2 linked regions of the Breoghania sp. L-A4 genome follow. The protein of the gene in region 1 interacts with the protein of each later gene in a pairwise test. Links are inferred from orthologs where the notes say so. Each region holds a gene or a part of one and is shown on either strand. Other genes may lie near its edges. The genes, in order: uvrB and uvrA.

Evidence for each region.
Region 2: the proteins of uvrB (region 1) and uvrA interact in binary tests that used the Escherichia coli proteins (3 or more experiments, as listed by UniProt). The link is inferred for Breoghania sp. L-A4 from one-to-one orthologs.

Annotation. Positions count from the first base shown.
Region 1 is NZ_CP031841.1:4,667,511-4,674,182, forward strand. Bases 1,987-5,286 are described here. They hold uvrB (excinuclease ABC subunit UvrB), read left to right. Parts: upstream 1,987-2,353; coding sequence 2,354-5,086; downstream 5,087-5,286. Other genes in these bases: D1F64_RS21345 (diguanylate cyclase), read left to right, coding at 1,987-2,245. In the rest of the region: D1F64_RS21335 (DMT family transporter), read left to right, coding at 1-69; D1F64_RS21340 (DUF1344 domain-containing protein), read left to right, coding at 261-518; more of D1F64_RS21345, read left to right, coding at 728-1,986; D1F64_RS21355 (hypothetical protein), read right to left, coding at 5,866-6,285. UniProt on the Escherichia coli protein: The UvrABC repair system catalyzes the recognition and processing of DNA lesions. A damage recognition complex composed of 2 UvrA and 2 UvrB subunits scans DNA for abnormalities.
Region 2 is NZ_CP031841.1:2,470,711-2,477,559, reverse strand. Bases 2,067-5,543 are described here. They hold uvrA (excinuclease ABC subunit UvrA), read left to right. Parts: upstream 2,067-2,421; coding sequence 2,422-5,343; downstream 5,344-5,543. Outside these bases: D1F64_RS11385 (single-stranded DNA-binding protein), read right to left, coding at 242-796; D1F64_RS11380 (SapC family protein), read right to left, coding at 1,006-1,788; D1F64_RS11370 (GIY-YIG nuclease family protein), read left to right, coding at 5,700-5,984; D1F64_RS11365 (DUF1127 domain-containing protein), read left to right, coding at 6,809-6,849. UniProt on the Escherichia coli protein: The UvrABC repair system catalyzes the recognition and processing of DNA lesions. UvrA is an ATPase and a DNA-binding protein. A damage recognition complex composed of 2 UvrA and 2 UvrB subunits scans DNA for abnormalities.

The sequences.
Region 1 (6,672 bases):
TGCGCTCTGATCCTGACCGCCATCGTCCTGGTGCAACTGGCGCCCGGGCTGCGCCTCGCGCGCGCGTGAGCGGTGCGTCGCGACACCAATTCGCCTGAATTAGTGCTGCAGGATCAACACTGTGGCGGGATTTGGGATGGGAAAATATTTATTTGGATCAATTGCGCGCGCAGCCGTCCCGATTCATGTTCCATCCGCCGGCTGGGAGCCTTCCACGGTTGGACGCTCGAGAGAAAGCGCCGGCGTTTCGGGAGCGTATCATGCGCACGCGTTTTGTTGTTCTTTCCGCCCTTGTCCTGTCCCTGATATCCGGCTCGGCAATCGCCGCGGAAGCGGTTTCCGGCAAGGTCGAGGCCTTCGATCTGGAAACCCGCGAGCTCGTGCTCGAGAGCGGCGATATCTTCGTGCTCGACGAGGCCGTCAGCGTCGACAATCTCGACGTCGGTGACGAGGTGATGCTGAGCGTCGAAACCATCGATGACCAGATGGTCGTCACCTCGATGGAAATCTCCGAATAGGCCTCCCGGTCGAGGCACTGGAAACAGGCGGGCGGCCGGTGACCGGCGCGCCCGCTTTTCTTCGCATTGGCCCGAGGCAAGCCGGCGGATGCCCGTTTACCGCCGGTTAACCAAGGCGGGCCGTTTTCGGCAATACGGGCAAGCGCTTAGAATTGCTTCACCCGTATGGGCGATACTCTCCGCCAAACTTCCGGTGGAGCCTCTCACGCATGTATCGCGATTCACGACTGTCCAAGCCGGACGTCTTCGCGCCGACCGCCTTCGCGCAACGCAAGGCGCGCTTCGGGCTGCGTCATCTCGTCTATGTGGCGATCTTCACGCTGCTGGCGGCGGGAATCGTCGCCACGGCCTATCTCCTGACGACGATGACGGAACGCGCCGACGTGATCGCGCTGCGCCATGAGAAGGCGCTGGTTCACGAGGCGCTTCTCAACCAGGCGACCCTGCTTGCCCGTGACCAGAGATTTCCCGCCGTCAACGATGAGACGATCCGCCAGGTGCACGGCGGCGCGATCGATCCGGCCTTTGCCCAGGCGTTGGCGGGACAGATGTGGGGTGACTACGACCACGACTGGACGATGATCATCGGTCCCGCGGACGATGTGATGATGGTGGCCGTGGAGGACGAAATCGTGGCTCCGGCCGCCGGCGCCGAGGTGCTCGGCATCGCGCGCGATCTGGTCGAGACCGCCCGCGCCGGCTATTTCGCGGAGCGCCGGCCCACCGCCGGCGGCTACCGGATCAAATACGTCGAAAAGGGCGAACTGGCGCCGATCTTCGCCAGCGACGTGCGGGAGATCGGCGATCGTCCCGCGCTGGTCAGCGCCACGGCGATCATTCCCGAGACCGATGCCGCCCGGCATCCGGAGGGACCTCCGGGCGTCCTTGTCTCGGTGCGGTTTCTCGAGGAAAAGCTGGTCGCCGGCATTGGCGCCACGTTCCTGCTCAAGGGTTTCCACTACGCGCCGGACGAGATCTCGGGCGCCGCCAATGTGCCCGTGGACGTCGGCGCCGCGCAGCCGATCGGCTATTTCGAGTGGGCCAGTTCCGCGCCCGGCACCGCCATCCGCGCGGCCGTGGAGCCGATCGCCGCCGGACTGATGCTGGCGCTCATCGTGCTCGGCACCATCGCCGCGCGCAGGCTGGCGGCCAAGTCCAGGGCGCTGGAGGAAAGCGAGGCGCGCAACCGCCATCTGGCTCTGCACGATTCGCTGACCGGGCTGGTCAACCGCCTGTGTTTCGGCGATGCGCTCGACGCCGCCATGGCCACGTGCCGCAAGCATCCGTGCGCCGTGCTGGCGATCGACCTCGACCGCTTCAAGGCGGTCAACGACACCTATGGCCACGACGCGGGCGATCTGGTGATCCGCGAGGTGGCGGCCCGGTTGCTGACCCTGGTCGGCGAGAGCGGGCTGGTGGCGCGCGTCGGCGGCGACGAGTTTCTCGCGCTGATCACCGGCAACGTCGAGGAAAGCCGGATGCGTTGGTTGTGCGACGCGATCGTCGAAGACGTGGCGCGGCCGATCCCGGTCGGCGCGGGCATCGCCCGGATCGGCGCCAGCATCGGCTGGGCCATCGCCCCGCGCAACGCCGACAACGCCTCGCTGGTCCTGCGCATGGCCGATCAGTCGCTGTACAACGCCAAGGAAAGCGGCCGCAACGTCGCCGTCTTCATCGAGGACCTCTACGACGCCGACACCCCGCCGAGCATCCGCAAGACCGCGTGAGGGCTGGTGACACCCTCCTGTCAGGAGAATGCGGCGGGCGGATACGAATCTCGGCACAAATCGGGAACGCGCTCTTTCCTCCCGCCGCCTTTCCCCCATATTGCCGGAATGGCCAGCGACAGAAAATCCTCCGAGAAATCCGATACCCCTGACACAGTGGAAGGCTTCGGTGAGTCTCCCCAGGCGCCACTGAGCGGCGCGCCGCTCTCCGGCTCGATTTCCGATTGGGCGCAGGAGATCGCGCGGGATGCGGAGACGCCCGCCGCGAAGACACCTGCGGCCAAAAAACCCGCAAAAAAGCCGCGCGCGAAAAAGGTCGAGACGGCCAGCACCCCGCGCGAGAAGGCGGCCGGCGGCATGAACCCCATCGCGGGGCTGGATATTTCGCTGGAGGACGCCGAGGCGCTGCTCGACAAGCAGGTGGCCGAGACCAGGAAGAAGAAGCGTTCCAAGAACGCGCTTCCGGAGCTGTCCGGCGACACCTCGGCGACGGCCACAGTCGCGGCGCTGTCGGCGCTGATCGAGAGCGGCAATCCGCTGCACAAGAACGGCGAGGCCTGGGTGCCGCACCGTCCGCTTCGGCCGGCGAAATCCGAAGGCGGCGTGCCGTTCCGTCTGGTAACGGACTTCGAACCCGCGGGCGACCAGCCCACCGCCATCGAGGAACTGGTGGCCGGCGTCAACGATCAGGAGCAGACGCAGGTGCTGCTCGGCGTCACCGGCTCGGGCAAGACCTACACCATGGCCCAGGTGATCGCCCGCACCCAGCGCCCGGCGCTGATCCTGGCGCCCAACAAGACGCTGGCGGCGCAGCTCTACGGCGAGTTCAAGAGCTTCTTCCCCGACAACGCGGTGGAGTATTTCGTCTCCTACTACGACTATTACCAGCCCGAGGCCTATGTGCCGCGCACCGACACCTTCATCGAGAAGGAATCCACGGTGAACGAGCAGATCGACCGGATGCGCCACTCCGCCACCCGGGCGCTGCTGGAACGCGACGACGTGATCATCGTCGCCTCGGTCTCCTGCATCTACGGTATCGGCTCGGTGGAAACCTACACCGCGATGACATTCGCCATCGAGGTGGGCGAGCGCATCAACCAGCGCCAGCTGCTGGCCGACCTCGTGGCGCTGCAGTACCGGCGCAACGACGCGTCGTTCCAGCGCGGCTCCTTCCGGGTGCGCGGCGACACCATCGAGATCTTTCCCGCCCACTACGAGGACCGCGCCTGGCGCGTCTCGCTGTTCGGCGACGAGATCGATTCCATCACCGAGTTCGATCCGCTGACCGGGCAGAAGTCGGGCGAGCTGAAGTCGGTCAAGGTCTACGCCAATTCGCACTATGTGACGCCCAAGCCGACGCTCAACCAGGCGACGAAATCCATCAAGGCGGAACTCAAGCAGCGGCTCGCCGAGCTCTACGATCACGGCCGCCTGCTGGAGGCGCAGCGGCTGGAGCAGCGCACGCTGTTCGATCTGGAGATGATGGAGGCGACGGGCGCCTGCGCCGGCATCGAGAATTACTCGCGCTATCTGACGGGCCGCGCGCCCGGCGAGCCGCCCCCCACCCTGTTCGAGTATCTGCCGGACAACGCCTTGGTCTTCGCCGACGAGAGCCATGTGACGATCCCGCAGATCGGCGGCATGTACCGCGGCGACTTTCGGCGCAAGGCGACGCTGGCGGAATACGGCTTCCGGCTGCCCTCGTGCATGGACAACCGGCCGCTGCGCTTCGAGGAATGGGACGCCATGCGGCCGCAGTCGGTCTGCGTCTCGGCCACGCCCGGCGGCTGGGAGATGGAACAGACCGGCGGCGTTTTCGCCGAGCAGGTCATCCGCCCCACTGGCCTCACCGATCCGCCCATCGACATCCGCCCCGCCACCGCCCAGGTCGACGACCTGCTCGGCGAGGTGCGCGCCGTGGCGGCGCAGGGCTACCGCACGCTGGTCACCGTGCTGACCAAGCGCATGGCGGAGGACCTGACCGAATACCTGCACGAGAATGGCGTGCGCGTGCGCTACATGCATTCCGATATCGACACGCTGGAGCGCATCGAGATCCTGCGCGATCTGCGGCTGGGCGCCTTCGACGTGCTGGTCGGCATCAACCTGCTGCGCGAGGGGCTGGATATCCCCGAATGCGGGCTGGTCGCCATTCTCGACGCCGACAAGGAAGGCTTTCTGCGCTCGGAGACCTCGCTGGTGCAGACGATCGGCCGCGCCGCGCGCAACGTCGACGGCCGCGTCATTCTTTACGCGGACAGGATCACCGGCTCGATGGAGCGCGCCATCGGCGAGACCGACCGCCGCCGCGAGAAGCAGGTGGCCTACAATCTCGAGCACGGGATAACGCCGGAATCGATCAAGAAGAACATCGGCGACATTCTCGGCTCGGTCTACGAGCGCGACCACGTCACGGTGGACGCCGGCTTCGCCGAAGCGCCGCTCGTCGGCCACAACCTCAAGGCGCATATCGAGGATCTGGAAAAGCGCATGCGCGACGCCGCCGCCAATCTGGAATTCGAGGAGGCGGCGCGGCTGCGCGACGAGGTCAAGCGGCTGCAGGAAACCGAACTGGCGATTTCGGACGATCCGCTGGCCCGCCAGTCCGCCGTCGAGGGCCGCAGCGGCGGCTACAAGGGCGACAGGCAGTTCGCCGGCAACGCCAACGTTCTGGCCTCTTCCAAGGTCCGCAAGAACACGCTGGACGAGATGACCGTGGGCCGCACGGAAGTGCCGCTTGGCACCCCTCCGCGCGGCCGCCCAGGCATCGGCTCGGACGATTCCAGGTCAAACGCCAAGCGCGGCCGCCCCGGCAAAAGCGGGCGTCCGGGGCGGTAGCGCCAAAAGCCGCGCCACGTATTCAATGTCATCCCGGCCCGCGTGCACCGCAGGTGCATCGCGAGAGCCGGGACCCAGCGACCATCTGCGCGAAGCGCACCTTTCGCGCGGCCAGCGCCCTTCGCGAGAAGCGCTCCACGACGGCCACGTCCTGAGGAGCGAACGCAGTTCGCGTCTCGAAGGACGGGCTCCGCGCGTGCGGCCCATCCTTGCTGACGGCACTGGCGCGCCTCCTCGGGGTGAGTTCGGCCGGAGTTCGGGCCCCCAATCACCTCTCCCATGGGGAGAGGTCGGGCGGCACGCCCGGGTGAGGGGCAGGGCTCTCCGTATCCCCGTGAGCGAAAAACCCCTCACCCCAGCCCTCTCCCTGAGGGAGAGGGGGCGGATGCGGCGCATCTCGGGAGCTGTTGTTGGAGTCGCCAAACCTTCCGCGTCATCCCGTGCGCGGCGCGGCACGTGAGTGCTGCTCCGCAGACGCGGGACCCGCGATCTCTCCGCGCGGGAGCGCCGTCGGGGATCCGCAGATCCGCTTGGCCTCGGCCCTTCGCCACCATCGCCCGCGCCGAACCAGATCGATATGGGCCCCGGATCAAGTCCAGCATGTCGGGCCGGACGCGAATTGTCTTCACCTCTCCCATGGGGAGAGGTCGGCGCGGAGCGTCCCGGTGAGCGGAGCAGCGCCTTCCGTACTTCCAGGACATCGAAACTCCTCACCCAGCCCTTCCTCCTGGGAGAGGGAGCTTCTCTCAGCGTGCGGCGGGATTCGGGTTCTCCTGCTGCTACTTCAGATCGAGGACGAACCGGACCCTCTGGCTGACCATGTTCCGTTCGCTGGCGTTGAAGGTGTGGCGTGCGCGGACTTCGAAAGCGTCGCCGCCCTTGTAGCGTCCCTTCGCCCTGAAGTAGACGTAGAGCGCCTTGAACGACTTGCCGAAGCACTTCTTGCCCTTGCGAGTTTCGCGCTTGGGTTCGATCCGCAGGCTCACTGTGCCGTGCTTCGGCTGGCGCAGCACGGAGTGTCCTCGGATCGCGACGTCGGCGCAGGTGTCCTGATTATAGGCGTAGAAGCTCCACAGCCGGCCGCTGTAGCCCGCCGGCACGTCGAGACGGATCGTCTCGGCTCGCGCTATGCCGGCGCTGCTGGCGACCAGGAGCAACGCGATTGTCGCGCCGCGAATGGACGTTCGTGATGCGGTCATCGTCCCCCCTCTCGTGATCGCCCGGTCCGTGGGAAAGTGCCGATTGCCTTCCTTCCGTAGCGTCCCGTTCTGTGACTTTGGCCAGAACGGGAAGGAGTATCAAGCGAAAACCAGCGCCGCGCGACCGCCCCTGGCCGCAGGCGCGTCAGTCGCATTAACCCGTTCGGGTGTCGCCCGCCGTGACCTCGCCGGTAGCGACGGGCGGCCCGTTTCAGGTCTCCAGTCGGGAGAGGTCGGGCGGCACGCTCCGGTGAGGGGCGGCGCTGTTGATTTTGGCGGATTTCTCAAAGCCTTCGGTGTCATCCCGGACGCGCTGCGGCATGAAATGACGCCGCGCAGATCTGGGACCTATTCCGTGATGTTTCGGTGCGGGGATGCCATCATGGT
Region 2 (6,849 bases), 2.2 Mb from region 1 along the record:
GGTGGGACAAGCCCGCCTCCACCGCGCACCCGCCCTTGCAGGGAGTGGGGACCGATAGAGCAAGCCGCCGATGCTTCGAGACGCCGTCTGAGACGGCTCCTCAGCATGACGTTGTCCGTGTTGATATTTTTCGTGAGATCGCCACGCACTCAACGTCACCCTGAGGAGGCCGCGCGTGCGGCTGTCTCGAAGGGTCGGCGGCATCATGCCAACGGCCGAAAATATCCAACCCAACATTCGCTCAGAACGGGATTTCGTCGTCCATGTCGTCGACCGGGCCGCTGCGCTGGCCGCCCGGAGCACTCTGGCCACCCTGGCCGCCCTGACCGCCGCCATACTGGCCGCCCTGGTTCATCGGCGCGGACTGGCCGAAGTCGCCGCCGCCCTGACTGCCCTGGCCGACCCGTCCGCCGGAGCTGTAATCACCGCCGCCCTCACCCTGGGCGCGCCCGTCAAGCATGGTCAGCGTCGAGTTGAAGCCCTGCAGCACAACTTCCGTGGAATATTTGTCCTGGCCGCTCTGGTCCTGCCATTTGCGGGTCTGCAGCTGGCCCTCGAGATAGACCTTCGAACCCTTGCGCAGATACTGCTCGGCGACCTTGCACAGGCCCTCGTTGAAGATCACCACACGATGCCACTCGGTGCGCTCGCGGCGCTCACCGGTGTTCTTGTCGCGCCAGCTGTCCGAGGTGGCGACACTCAGATTGGCGATCGGACGGCCATCCTGTGTGCGGCGGATTTCCGGATCGGCGCCCAGATTGCCGACCAGAATGACCTTGTTTACGCTGCCAGCCATGTCTGAACTCCCGTCTCAAATCTTTGGGCGACCCTAACGCTTTTGCGGCGCGAACATCGCAAAACCATCCGGTTTTCCACAATAGGCTCCACAATACCGCAAGCCGCCACCGCGCCGCAGGATCAAAACGCGGACATGTTCGCATTTTGTTCCCATCAATGCAAGCAGCGCCTTAGCCGCCCCTTCCGCCGCAACACGGGCGCGGAGGCCTATTCCGCCATGGCGACGAGATCCGGCCAGACCTGCGTCGAGAGAAGCTGGCAATAGATGCCGGCCATCAGACCGTCGTTGCGCAGGCCGAGATAGGCCTCATCGGGCAGTTCCTGCAGGCGGCGCTCGTCGATGACGAAATAATCGGCGATGCGGACGGTTTCACCGTCCTTCAGGGTGAATTGCGCCTGGTTGGAAACCAGCAGGTCCAGCTCCTTGAGCCGGGCGACGAACGTGTCCGTGGCCCCGGCCTGGCGCTGGAAGGTGGCGCAGAACTCCAGCGCCTTTTCCGTCTGCTCGCTCGGCTTGCCGTCGACGAACAGCGGGACCTCACCACCGTCGCGCAACCGCGGGCACGCACTGTCAATGCAGAGCGCGAAATTGTCGCCGCTGTTCTCGCGCACCAGAATATAGGGGTAGCGGCGCACATAACCCGGCACATAGGTGGACGGTTTCCAGCGCCCGTCCGCGCCGACGAACAGATTCTGCTGCTGGCGCAGCCCCACCATCGCCACCGGCTGCGGCACATCGCGCCCAACGAAAACAATGGGATAGGTCCGGCAGGCGGCGGGGAACTCCGCCAGCGTGATGGGGATCGCCTGGGTCGCGGCGGCGAAGCTCATGTCATCGCTGCTATCCAGCCCCAGCGCGCCGTGCCGGTCCGGGTTCAGCGCTTCGGGCGCGGAGTAGAACAGCGGCATCATCGCCCCGCCCTGCGCGGCAGCCGCGGCGCTGCCCGCGCCATTGCCCTCAGCCGGCGTTTCGACGGGATCATCGGTCATAAGCGGTCCCTTGAGACAGGTCTTTCATGGCGGCACTATTGCAAAGATCCAAAGGGATTAGAACAAAAAGGCGCACTCGCCCACAGACTCTTTGCCCGTGTATCAGGCGATCCGGCGGCCCGGACAGGCTTGGCAGGCGGCACGACGCCGCCACGCAATCAGGACAAGCAGCCGGCGCCGATGCCTTGCAGAACCGGTCCGAAACGTCGCGAATTTCATTCAGATCGCTGCGGAATCGGCCCTGTTTCGGGGGGGTGTTTCGATGGATTTGAAGTGTTTTCGAGAAGAATCCGGCCCGATCCCGCTGCGGGGTTCTCCCCACGGAATTTGGGCGGACCATCCCGCGCATTTGCTCTTGTTCTCTTTTTGTACTTCTATAATATTGAGTCTGACAGCGCCTTGATTGACCCGTATAACCTCCCACTTGATGCCACGGGCCTCAAGGGGCATCAGACCGCAGCCAGTTCGCGCGCCGCCCATCCCGGCCCACCGGATCCATCGGGGGCCGCGCTCGAGCGCCACCACGCATTGTTCAGGACCCGGACGCGCCGGGCCCGCGAGGAAGTTTTCATGCCGGATACCAAGCCGCCGGAAGCCACATCCGACGCCGTTACCACCACCGTCGCCACCAGGATCGACGCCACGCGGTTCATCTCGGTGCGCGGCGCGCGCGAGCACAACCTCAAGAACGTCGATCTCGACATCCCGCGCGACAAGCTGGTGGTGATGACCGGGCTGTCCGGTTCCGGCAAATCCTCGCTGGCGTTCGACACGATCTACGCCGAGGGCCAGCGCCGCTACGTCGAAAGCCTCTCGGCCTACGCGCGCCAGTTCCTGGAAATGATGCAGAAGCCCGACGTCGACCAGATCGACGGGCTGTCGCCGGCGATTTCCATCGAGCAGAAGACCACCTCGAAGAACCCGCGCTCCACGGTGGGCACGGTGACCGAGATCTACGACTACATGCGGCTGCTGTTCGCGCGCGCCGGCGTGCCCTATTCGCCGGCGACAGGCCTGCCGATCGAGAGCCAGACGGTGAGCCAGATGGTCGACCGGATCATGGCGCTGGAGGAAGGCACGCGGCTCTATCTGCTGGCGCCGATGATCCGCGGGCGCAAGGGCGAATACCGCAAGGAACTCGCCGAGCTGATGAAGAAGGGCTTCCAGCGCATCAAGCTCGATGGCGTCTTCACCGAGATCAACGAAGCGCCGGCGCTGGACAAGAAGCTCAAGCACGACATCGACGTGGTCGTCGACCGCATCGTGGTGCGGCCCGACATCGCCTCGAGGCTTGCGGATTCTCTGGAGACCGCGCTGCAGCTTGCCGACGGTATCGCGGTGGCGGAATTCGCCGACAAGCCGCTGGAGGCGGCGGCCGAGGGCGCGGTGCTGCAGAACCGCAACGAGACGCACGAGCGGATGCTGTTTTCGGAAAAATTCGCCTGCCCCGTCTCCGGCTTCACGATTTCCGAAATCGAACCGCGGCTGTTCTCCTTCAACAATCCCTTCGGCGCCTGCCCGACCTGCGACGGACTGGGCACGACGCTGAAGTTCGAGGGCGATCTGGTCGTGCCCGACGGCACACTCACCTTGCGCGGCGGCGCGGTGCTGCCCTGGGCCAAGACCGGCTCCACCTCGCCCTATTACGCGCAGACGCTGGAGGCGCTGTGCCGCCACTTCAAGGGGTCGATGAACACGCCGTGGGACGATCTGCCCGAAGGCCTGCGCGATTGCATCCTGCATGGCTCGGGCGACGAGGAGATCACCTTCACCTATGACGACGGCGTGCGCAGCTACCAGACGCAGAAGCCGTTCGAGGGCGTGGTCGGCAACATCGAGCGGCGCTGGCGGGAGACCGACAGCAACTGGGTGCGCGAGGAGCTGTCGCGCTACCAGTCCGACAGCCCCTGCCCGGCCTGCAGCGGCTTCCGGCTGAAGCCCGAGGCGCTGGCGGTGAAGATCGACGGCAAGCACATATCGCAAGCCTCGCAGATGTCGATCCGCCACGCGCGCGACTGGTTCGAGCATGTGCCCGACACGCTCAATGAGAAGCAGAATGCCATCGCCGCGCGGATTCTCAAGGAGATCCGCGAGCGGCTGCAGTTCCTCAACGACGTCGGGCTGGAATATCTCACCCTGTCGCGCAATTCCGGCACGCTGTCGGGCGGCGAGAGCCAGCGCATCCGGCTGGCCTCGCAAATCGGCTCGGGGCTGACCGGCGTGCTCTATGTGCTCGACGAGCCCTCGATCGGGTTGCACCAGCGCGACAACGCGCGGCTGCTGGTGACGCTCAAGCACCTGCGCGATCTCGGCAACACCGTGATCGTGGTGGAGCACGACGAGGACGCGGTGCTGGCGGCGGATTATGTGGTGGACGTGGGCCCCGGCGCGGGCGTGCACGGCGGCCACATCATCGCCCACGGCACGCCGGCCGACATCATGGCCAGCGAGGCCTCGCTGACGGGGCAGTATCTTTCGGGCACGCGGCAGATCCCGGTGCCGGAAAAGCGCAGAAAAATCTCCAAGACGCGGCAGCTCAAGGTGATCGGCGCCACCGGCAACAACCTGCAAAACGTCTCCGCCGGCATCCCGCTGGGCACGTTTTCCTGCGTCACGGGGGTTTCGGGCGGCGGCAAGTCGACCCTGCTGATCGACACGCTGTACCGCGGGGTCGCGCGCAAGCTCAACGGCGCGCGCGCCCATCCCGCGCCGCACGAACGCATCGACGGGCTGGAGTATCTCGACAAGGTCATCGACATCGACCAGTCGCCCATCGGACGCACGCCGCGCTCCAATCCGGCCACCTACACCGGCGCCTTCACGCCGATCCGCGACTGGTTCGCGGGGCTTCCCGAGGCGAAGCTGCGCGGTTACGCGCCGGGGCGGTTTTCCTTCAACGTCAAGGGCGGCCGCTGCGAAGCCTGCCAGGGCGACGGCGTCATCAAGATCGAGATGCATTTCCTGCCCGACGTCTATGTCACCTGCGACGTATGCAAGGGCAAGCGCTACAACCGCGAGACGCTGGAAGTGCAGTTCAAGGGCAAGTCGATCGCCGACGTGCTGGACATGACGGTGGAGGAAGGCGCGGAATTCTTCTCCGCCGTGCCCTCCGTGCGCGACAAGCTCAAGACGCTGCACCGGGTGGGGCTGGACTACATCAAGATCGGCCAGCAGGCGACGACGCTGTCGGGCGGCGAGGCGCAGCGGGTGAAACTCGCCAAGGAGCTGTCGAAGCGCTCCACCGGCCGCACGCTCTATATTCTCGACGAGCCGACGACGGGGCTGCACTACCACGACGTGGCGAAACTGCTCGAGGTGCTGCACGAGCTGGTCGACCAGGGCAACACCGTGATCGTCATCGAGCACAATCTCGAGGTCATCAAGACGGCGGACTGGATCGTCGACCTGGGCCCCGAGGGCGGCGACGGCGGCGGCGAGATCGTCGCCGAGGGCACGCCCGAGGACATCGTCAAGGTTGCGCGCAGCTACACGGGGCAGTTCCTCAAGGAGCTGCTGGAGCGCCGGCCGCAACGGCGGATGACCGCGGCGGAGTAGCCCGGGCGGCGGTTGGGGCCGCGCTGCAGGTCTCAAGAAACAGGCGCCCTGCGGGCGAATCCCTCCTGGATCCCGGATCACGTGATGCGGTCTCGCCGCACACGGTCCGGGATGACGTAGAGAGTTGAAGATCCACAGCGGCCGTTGCGCCTGTCGCGTCTTGTCTCTGAGGCTTGTCCAAGACAATCTTGCCCCACAAGCCCTCATCAGGCTTCAACCCTCCGCGTCATTCCGGACCGAGCACGCGCAGCGTGTCGAGAGATCCGGAATCCAGGAGGAAAGAGCCCGGAGGGCGCTATTCTTCTTTTCCAGCACCGCGCTCTTGCCTCCGATATCCGCATATTTCACGATGAGCCATGGCCTATGTCTACATCATGGCGTCGGGGCGCAACGGGACGTTCTATGTGGGCGTGACGACGGATCTGTCGCGGCGCGGCTTTGAACATTCCTCCAAGCAAACGGACGGATTTACGGCGCGCCACGGCGTCTCCAAGCTCGTCTGGGCTGAGAGGTTTGACAGCGTCACCGATGCCATCGCACGGGAGAAACAACTGAAAAAATGGAAGCGCGCCTGGAAGCTCGCGCTGATCGAGGAGGCAAACCCGGACTGGCGGGATCTCTTCGAATTCGGTCTGGAATGAGCGTGGGCGGACGATTGAGAAGAACACTGCGCCGTGCGGGCGCGTTCCTCCTGGATCCCGGATCGCGTGATGCGGCCTGCCGCACACGGTCCGGGATGACGTAGAGAGTTGAAGATCCACAGCGGCGGGTGCGCCTGTCGCCATCGCATCGGCCGCCAGCTCATGGCCCACCGTCCCCGTCTTTCCCGCGTCATCATCCCTCCTCCGCCGTCATCACCCGGCGAAGTCCGGGTGATCCACTCTGTGTGCGGCACGGTTTGAGCTTTTGTGGACAATCCAATGCCGCTCCGCGATGCGCCATACGCCTGCCGCACGCGGGATTGGATACCCCGGACTTCGCCGGGGTATGACGCCGACGGGCTCGAGCCCGCGTCAAATATGACGAATGCCTCACTGGGAATGCGGAAACGGATGCGGGCCTAATGGTCGCGCGTTACAGCCCTGGCCATGTGGACCGGATGTGACGGCGGGCAGTGCGAGAAGAAACACGCGCCATGCGGGCGAGTCTCTCCGCGACATTCCGGAGCAAGCACGCGCAAGCTTGTTGAGAGAACCGGAAAGCAGGAGAAACGCGCCAGAAAGGCTCCTATTTTTGGCATCGCGAGGCCCTTGAAAGCCGCGCTCAATCAACATGTTACGCACGGTTTTCCGCCATTATTGTGCACTGCACATGCTGCTCTGCACAAATTGCATGGCTGCTTTGCAGCATTGGCTCTCCACAAACCGGATGCCCTCGCCTACTTATCGATCATCGAGACAACGCGCCGCACCGCAAACAACGCGAAGCTGCTGGCGCCCAAGAGTAGAAGTTCTGGAGCAAGACAATGATCAACTCGATCACGCGCAAGTACCACAGCTGGAAGAA